2 regions of the Paenibacillus sp. GbtcB18 genome follow, and region 2 is predicted to be linked to the other one. Evidence: riboswitches for the same ligand, from Rfam matches in the RefSeq annotation. Region 2 holds a riboswitch; the other holds the start of a gene.
What was found. A riboswitch is a leader RNA that binds a small molecule or an ion and turns the genes downstream of it on or off. The one in region 2 is predicted to bind cobalamin.
Positions count from the first base shown of each region.

Region 1 (4,412 bases), on a different contig from region 2:
CTCGGCCTGATCGAGTTCTCCGATGGCGATGTTTAAATAACGGCCGATCTTCTCGTCGGCTTCCTTCTGGGAAATCTGGATATACCCGCGCGTAACTTGAAGCGGATTCCGGATCTCGTGAGCGACACTGGCGGCCAGATCGCTGAGATGCTGCAGCTTCTCCGCTTTCTGGATTTCGATACTCATCTGGTCATGCCGGAGCATGTGCTGAAACCATAGGATGAGCAGCACCGGCAGCAGAAGCTGTGCGGTCACGAGAATACTTACTTGCGGCAGCAGATCCTTCCATACAAAACCGTGATGCGTGACGATATAAGACATCCAGATAAGCAGCGTCGCAGCGCCCATGCTTGAGTACAAGAGGGAGAGGGCGATTTTCTTGCGCGAAGGATACTGGTAGAAGTCACGGGCCCTGAACAGGATGGGCAGAAAACCTGCCGCATAGAGGATGACGTCCGAAACTCCGAAAGACGGGAACATAATCCCATGGAAGATCAGCATCATACCGAGCGCCGTAAACCCTCCGTAATAGCCTCCGTATATAAAAGCGAGCAGAAGAGGCACGCCTCTCAGATCCCAATAAAAATCAGGAACGAGATACATAACCGGATAGCTTATGCTGAAAAGGCCGGAAAACCCCATGAGGATTCCCATTAGAAAACGGTTTCGTTTTTTTTCTCTTTTGTAAAAACGCGTAAGCATAAAAATCTGGTAAATATGAGGAGGAAATGTCATGATGAATAAATGAACAAGGATATCTTTCACGGGCCGCACTCTCTTTCTAAAAGAAAAAAGAACTCAGATTCCTATTATGGAGTTCTCTGGCAGATAATGCAATAAATAATGATGCCAATTGAGCGAAAACTTATCAAAAGCTGGTGAACATGGAGGAATATTTCACCAAGTTGTTGAAATCTTTAAGGATAAGCCGGAGGTGGTGAGATTGAAAATTCTCGTCAGCCAGCCTATGCTGGAGCGGAATCTGGAACAATTGCAAGCGGAACTGGAGAGATATCCCGACGTGGCAGCGGCTGTTTTCCCCGAAGGATATTTGCATACGAATTTGTCCCGGGCGTGTGAGCTTGCGGCCTGTACGCGTACGCTGCTGATAAGCGGTTCGAAGAATCCGAAAGACCGGGCCGTGATCATTAACCGGCAAGGGGAAGTCGTGATAGACCGGGCCAAATATAGCGGATATGAAACCGCGCTTGAAGAAGGACTGGTCATTACCCCGATTTTGTGTGACGAATTGGTTCTGAATGAGGTGGAGAAGGCGAGCAGCCCCCGAACCGATTTGTACGTTCAGCCGATCGGCGTTGGCATGTTCAGTGAAGAGCAGTTCGATGAATGGGTTGCAAAAGCGAAAGAAATCGCCTCCCGGCATCATGCCATGGTTATCGGGACGAGTCATGCGGACGGATCCTTCCGCGGCAGCGAAGTTTCGCTGCCTATCGCGTATTGGATAGACCGGGACGGCAAGCCGCTGTTCATTTCCAAATGCGATGTGCGCAGCCGTATTTTGGATCTCTGTACCAAAGAAATTACGGTCTGTGAACCTGCCGCAAAGGAGCGTGTCCTGTGAGGACGGATAGAGAAGATTTGAAACCGGAAGTGGAGGCTTACCTCAACCGAATCGGTTACGAAGGACCGCTGGACGGCAGTTATGAGGCGCTGGCTTTGCTGCAGGAGCAGCATCTGCATACTGTTCCGTATGAAAATCTGGACATCCTGAACGGGGTTCCGCTGTCTCTGGACATAAAGCGTCTGCGTCATAAAATCGTCGAGCGGCGGCGGGGCGGCTACTGCTTCGAGCTGAACGCCCTGTTCGGCTGGCTGCTGCGCCAGCTCGGCTATCCCGTGACCGACTATGTCGCCCGGTTCTGGAGAGACGAGACGGAGCTGCCGCCAAAGCGCCGCCATCATGTGCTGAAAGTGGAAGCGGAAGGAGTCAGCTACTTATGCGACGTAGGTGTCGGGGGCATCGTGCCCCGGAGACCGGTCCGTCTTGCCGAGAAGCTGGAGCAGCCGCAGGGCGAGGAGCTTTACGCCATGGAGCGGGACTCCTTATACGGCTGGGTGCTCAGCGAGAAGCATCACGGCAGTTGGAGGCGCATATACTCGTTTACCGAAGAGCCGCAGCTGCCCAAAGATTTTGTCATGGCCAGCTTCTGGTGCGAGCACAGTCAGGACTCCATTTTCAGGAAGGATGCGATGGTAGCCATTCGGACCCGGGAGGGACGAAATTCGGTCTCCGGCAAGGAGTTTAAGCTGTTCACGCCCGAAGGCGTGCGCACGTTCGTGCCTGAAAACGACGAGGCCTACAAGGAAGCTCTGCTTAAACATTTCGGCATTCCGTCAGAATAAAGCTTGCATAAACATGCCGCGTTGTGTATAGTCATTTCTAAGTTAACCAATTGAATATGTTGGGAATAGGTGCCCAGCCCCTTGGGGGAACTGGAGCTTAAAAGGGAAGTCCGGTGAAAAACCGGCGCGGTCCCGCCACTGTAACAGAGGAGTCAAGGCGAACACGCCACTGGTCTTAGACCGGGAAGGCAGCCGACGATGATGATTCTGGAGCCAGGAGACCTGCCTGTTCTGACAGCACTGCTTTACCTACGGGAGATAGGGAGGTGTTAAAGTACGGGCCACTGTATATACAAACAGAGGGCGTCTTTATCCTTGTCTGCTTCGGGGATATTGACGTCCTTTTTTATTTTCTTGTACAAATAAGCAATGAAGCAGGGAACTCATGCAAACATCCAATTCAAGCGACTATCAGGAGGTCAAGATCATGAACGCATTGACAAGCAGCAGTTTGGGATACCCGAGAATCGGAGCGGGACGTGAATGGAAGAAGGCGCTGGAGTCTTTCTGGGCCGGCAAAATCGGCGAAGAGGAGCTGACGGACAAGCTGGCCGAAGTCCGTTTGGGAAATCTTCGCATTCAGCGGGAGAAGGGCATTGAGCTTATCGCGGTCAACGATTTTTCGGGATACGACCACGTGCTGGATACTTCCGCCATGTTCGGGATCGTACCGGCACGGTTTCAATACGAGGGCGGCGAAGTATCTCCGGGCACCTACTATGCGATGGCAAGAGGCGAAGAGGGGGCTACCGCATGCGAAATGACGAAATGGTTTAACACCAACTATCATTATATCGTGCCGGAACTCCAGGGCGCCAAGCCGGAGCTGGTCGAGAACAAACCACTCAAAGCTTACCGCGAAGCCAAAGAAGCGCTCGGAATCCAGGGCAAGCCTGTGCTGCTCGGACTGTTTACGTTTCTGAAATTGTCCAAGGGGTACGCCGAGACGGAAACCGATGCCTGGATCGACCGGCTGCTTCCGCTGTACGGCCAAGTGCTGCGCGAGCTGGAAAAGGAAGGCGTCGAATGGGTGCAGGTGGACGAACCGTTGCTTTCGACAAACGTAACCGCAGAGGATATGAACCGGATCGAAGCGATCTACAAAACGCTGTCAGAGGCGGCGCCGGGATTGAAAATTATGCTCCAGACCTACTTCGAAGCCGTGGAACATTACGACAGAATCGTAAAGCTGCCCGTGAGCGGGATCGGGCTTGATTTCGTACACGGCGGCGAGAAGACGCTGAAGCTTTTGAAGAGCGAAGGATTTCCCGAAGGCAAAATTTTGGGAGCGGGTCTCGTGGACGGCCGGAATATTTGGCGCTCCGATCTGAAGGAGAAGCTGGATACGCTTCGCGACATTTTGGCCGTGGTTCCCGGGGAGCGGGTCATTGTCCAGACATCTTGCAGCCTTCTGCATGTGCCGGTGTCCACCGTTCACGAAGATAAGCTCGATCCGGTGCTGAGAGACGCTCTTGCCTTCGCCGACGAGAAGCTGGACGAAATCGTCCTGCTGTCCAAGGCGGCGGTATCCCAAACGGGGGAAACGGCCGAAGCGCTTCAGCGGAACGAAAAAGCGCTTGCCGCCCTCCGGTCTTCCGAAGCTCGAGGCAACAAAGCCGTCCAGGCGGCCGCTTTGCAGCTTCAAAAGGTGCCGGCGGCACGCGGCGAGGGCTTCGGCGAGCGACGGACCCTTCAGCGCGAGAAGTGGAAGCTGTCGTTTCTCCCGACGACGACGATCGGAAGCTTCCCGCAGACAGCGGAAGTCAGACAGGCGCGGTCCAAATGGAGAAAGGCGGAATGGACGGACGAGCAGTATAAAGCGTTTATCCGCAGCGAGATCGATAAGTGGATCAAGCTTCAGGAGGAGCTGGATCTGGACGTTCTCGTTCACGGGGAATTCGAACGGACGGACATGGTGGAATTTTTCGGCGAAAAATTGGACGGCTTCGCCTTCACGCGCAACGGCTGGGTGCAGTCCTACGGCTCACGCTGCGTGAAACCGCCGGTCATTTACGGCGATGTGGCATTTACACAGCCGATGACCGTCG
Region 1 covers NZ_JAGXJX010000001.1:1,095,609-1,100,020, forward strand. Annotated here, with positions in the region: gene KVT34_RS04980 (sensor histidine kinase) at 1-642, opposite strand, end outside; gene KVT34_RS04985 (hypothetical protein) at 935-1,582, shown strand; gene KVT34_RS04990 (arylamine N-acetyltransferase family protein) at 1,579-2,364, shown strand; cobalamin riboswitch at 2,415-2,608, shown strand; gene metE (5-methyltetrahydropteroyltriglutamate--homocysteine S-methyltransferase) at 2,792-4,412, shown strand, end outside.
Region 1: linked by a shared signal. The riboswitch ahead of metE (5-methyltetrahydropteroyltriglutamate--homocysteine S-methyltransferase) and the one ahead of KVT34_RS14970 (ABC transporter substrate-binding protein) in region 2 are both predicted to bind cobalamin.

Region 2 (4,412 bases):
GCGAGCGGCTCCAGATCGAGCCGCCGCATAATCCGGTCGATCAGCGCAGCAGCGTCCTCCCGGTCTTCCCCGAGCCAGTTCTGGAAAGGGAACCGGCCCATTTCCACCACCTCACGGACGGTGAAACCGAGCGGAGGCAGTGCATCCTGCTGAAGCACGGCAAGCCAGCGCGCCAGCTCCTTGCGGGCGTAGCCCGCGACTTCCCTCCCCTGGAGAAGAATACGGCCTTCCGTAAGGGGGTCTACGCCTGAGATAAGTCTCAGCAAAGTCGATTTACCGCTCCCGTTAGGCCCGATGACGCCAAAAAATTCGCCGGGCTTCACCTCGAAACGGATATCTTTGAGCACGCGGATTCCACCGAAGCTTTTTCCCGCACCCTGCACTTCGATGATCGGTTCCATCAGCTTCTCCCCCATTTCTTCTGTTTGCGCAGCAGGTAAGCGAAGAACGGCGCGCCCAGAAACGCGGTGATGACGCCGAGCGGAATCTCCGTCGGGCTTAGAAGCGTCCGGGCCAGCGTATCGGCCCAAAGGACGTAGATGGCTCCGCCTACGGCGGAAAGCGGCACGATCAGCCGGTAATCCGGTCCCGCGATCAATCGGATCAGATGAGGCACGATCAGCCCGACAAACCCGATCACGCCGGATACGGAAACGGCCGCAGCCGTCACCAGAGTCGCAGTGATCAGCACGATCAATTTCGTCCGCTCGACATGGATGCCCAGATGGGCGGCCTGACGTTCCCCGAGCGCCAGCAGGTTGAGTGTCCGCGCATAGCTGTAAAGCACAACGAAAGTTACGAGAAAATACGGAAGGAGAACGGTTGTGTACGACCAGCCTTTCATCGCGAGACTGCCCATCAGCCAGAAAATGATTTCATTGACGACCTGTTTGGACATCGACACGAGAAAAGAAACGACGGAGCCGAGAAACGCCTGCATCACGACACCGGAAAGCAGCAGCGTCTCCATACGGATTTTGCCGTCGGTCCGGGCCAGACGCAAGACGATCCAAAGTGAAACGGCTCCTGTGGCAAAACCGACGACCGGTATCGTCCACGTACCGAAAAACATAGTCTGCAGACCGAAGTAAATGACGAAAGCCGCGCCGACGCTCGTTCCGCTGCTTACCCCAAGCGTATACGGGTCCGCAAGCGGATTGCGCAGGACGCCTTGAAAAGCGGCTCCCGCTACCGAAAGGGAGGCCCCGACCAGGATGGCCAGCATCACGCGCGGCAGCCTTACCTTCATAATAATCTGCTCCGAGGATACGGGCCAGTCCGGCGTGATCCGGTCACCGATCCAAGGCAGCTTGCTCCCCAGAATCGAAGCGATCTGACTCACCGGCAGATGGGCCGAGCCCAGCGATAGACTCAGCACAATAGAAAGAAGAAGGAGTAAAACTCCTACTCCTCCCCAAAGTCCCCATTTAGGTTTCATTTATTTCACCAAGTCCGGATAGATGGCTTTAGCCATTTGCAGGAGTCCCTCCGTCAAACGCGGTCCCGGACGGGTCAGCGTATTCTGGTCGAGACCGATCACCTGGTTGTTTTTAACGGCATTGATTTCGTTCCACCCGCTGCGTCCGCGAATGAGTTCTTCAAGACTTTTCTTCGTTTTGTCATCCACTACGCCTTTGGCGAATAAAATAACGTCCGGGTTCTGCTGGATGATTTTTTCCTCGCTGATCTGCTTCCAGCCCGTAATGTCGGAAGCGACGTTGACACCGCCCGCCAGCGTGATCAGCTCATCCATAAATTCACCCTTACCGACTGTCCAGCCCGGGGAGAATTCGATATAGACTTTTTTCTTCTTTTCCGCCGCTACGGTTTTTACAGCATCCGTAACTTTTTGACGGTCTTCTTTCATTTTTGCGACGACTTTTTCCGCCTGTTCCTGATGGTCGGTAATCTGGCCGTAAAGCTGAATATTTTTCATGACGTCGTCAAGCGTCTTCGGCTCCACCTTGAACACGTTGATGCCCATAGCGCGCAGCTTTTCGACCGATTCTTTTTTCATCGAAACGCCTGTGAAAACAATGTCGGCTCCCGACGCGATAACCGATTCCTGGTTAGGCTGCGTAATTCCGCCCATTTTCGGCTTATTTTTCGCTTCCTCCGGGTAATCGTCAAAATCGGACACGCCGACGATATTATCGCCCAGACCGATCGCAAAAAGAGCTTCCGTTTCCGCCGGCGAAACCGATACGATTTTTCCCGGCGCTTTCTCGAACGTAAATTCCTTGCCCGTCGCATCGGTTACTTTCAAAGGATACTGCGTTTTCTTCGCGCTCGATTGCGGAGCGGTGCTTGCCGCCGGAGAGGCCGAACCCGCCGTTCCGTTATCCGCGCTTTGCTTGCCGCAGGCTGCCAGGCCGACGGCCATCGTCAAAACAAGCAGCAGCAGGGCGTATTTAAAACCCCCGGTGGTTTTTCGTTCGTTGTTCATGTTCTCTACTCCCTTGCAGATTTAGTTTGACTTGAGGTTGTCCCACGATGTTCGCGCATGTCAACAAAAAATCCCCCCTATCCGGAGATAGAGGGGATAACTTTCAGAATCACGAGGTGGAACGGCCGTCAATCGGACGTCCTTTCCGGTTTCGCGCGATCCTCTCCTCGAAGGATATTGTGCTGCAAACCGGCAGGCAGGTCTCCTGACTTACGGATGTTTGACCGTCTTGCCTTCCCATCCGCGAGCGGACAGTGGCATCGTAAGACGATCTCCGTATTACAGTGGCGGGACCGTGCCGGATTTGCACCGGCTTCCCTTTTCACCCTGGGCTTTGGCTCCGCTGAGAGACGCCGCTTTCGGGACCTGACGGTAAACGTATGAGGTTGGGCCTTCAAGTTCATCCCCCATTATAGGCCAAGCGGCTGCGGAAAGACAAGGACTTTAGTCATCGCACCACATGCAGTTACCGGCGTCCGCTTTGGAGTCGCGGCGGCGGCAAGGTCGTCCGCTTCACGATTTGGCGGCGATCTTTTTGAGTACCTCGAACGACTGCTCGGGATTGCGGCTGTTCACCGCCATAAAAGCGACGAGCCCCTTGCCTTCCACGCCGTTGTCCTTCATCCACTTGGAATACTGGAGCGGAATGCCGTACAGATGCGTCTCCTTCTTAGGCGCTTCGGGCGGATTCTTTTTCTTGCCGGCAGGTTCAATCGTCGCCTCGAGTACGCCCTCCGGATAGTCTTCCTGCTTGAAATGCTCGTCCAGCGGCAAAAATGCCCCTTCGGCCGCATAAATCTTAAACTGTTCTTCGGGGATGATCAGGATACCGTGATTGCCGTATCCCATTTCGACGATCATCTTTTCGTTGGAAAAAAGCGGGGACGTATTCAAATAGATGGACGGCTTGTCCCCCACAAGCGCTTTCAACGAATTTTCAAGCTTAAAAGCGGCATCGACCGGTATGCCGTCACGGGCCATCATAAAGATGGAAACATCCGCTTTGGGCTGGGCCTTCCCGCACCCGGAAACCAAGACGGTGAATAATAAAAGCAGTACTGCAGCCGGAAACCAGCGTTTCTGTGTCATTGTAATCCCTCCGTTGCCCGATAGCCTATGCAAACGCTGCAAAAAAGCCGGCATTTACCGGCTCTTCTGGACTAGATTCATATATTCGTTAATCTTATGATCAAGAAGCGTACTCATTTCAATTACGGACTCGGAAGTCATAGCCTCACCGGACTGAACCATCTGTTCCAGTCTGTGCCGCATAAACTGAATTTCTTCTTCCAGGTGAAAGAGGGAGGCTAATTTGGCAGGTCGTTTGGATAACCAGCGTTGATCGGAAACGTCATGGCTGTACCAACCCGAGTTGTCGGCCAGACGATATTCTAAATAAGCCATACATATCCCTCCTTTACCCTAAAGATATCAGTTTTTTCCGATTCTGAAAACTATTTTTTGGGACAAGTCTTTACAATTTTTTCACAAAAGACCCAATACGGTCCAAAGCCTCGTTCAGTTGTGAAACGGAAGTCGCATAGGAGCAGCGGACGAAGCCTTCGCCGCCGTTGCCGAACACTTGTCCCGGAACGGCCGCCACCTTCGCTTCGGTCAGGAGCCGCTGAGCGAACTCTTCCGAGCTGAGGCCCGTCGAAGCGATGGAAGGGAACGCGTAGAACGCTCCCTGAGGCTCGTGGCAGTCGAGACCGATCTGCCGGAAGCCTTGAACGACCAGGCGTCTGCGCTGGTTATAGGACTCGATCATCCGGTCCTTCTCCTCCAGCCCGTTGCGGAGCGCCTCAAGAGCGGCGATCTGGCCCATGATCGGAGCACACATGACCGTGTACTGATGGATCTTCAGCATCGCGGAGATCAGGTCCGGATGCCCGCACATGTAGCCGACTCTCCAGCCCGTCATGGCAAAAGCTTTCGCGAAGCCGCTGACGAGAATAGTGCGGTCCCG
Region 2 covers NZ_JAGXJX010000004.1:267,832-272,243, forward strand. Annotated here, with positions in the region: gene KVT34_RS14960 (ABC transporter ATP-binding protein) at 1-401, opposite strand, end outside; gene KVT34_RS14965 (FecCD family ABC transporter permease) at 401-1,438, opposite strand; gene KVT34_RS14970 (ABC transporter substrate-binding protein) at 1,439-2,446, opposite strand; cobalamin riboswitch at 2,625-2,831, opposite strand; gene KVT34_RS14975 (hypothetical protein) at 2,960-3,535, opposite strand; gene KVT34_RS14980 (aspartyl-phosphate phosphatase Spo0E family protein) at 3,590-3,850, opposite strand; gene KVT34_RS14985 (aminotransferase class I/II-fold pyridoxal phosphate-dependent enzyme) at 3,921-4,412, opposite strand, start outside.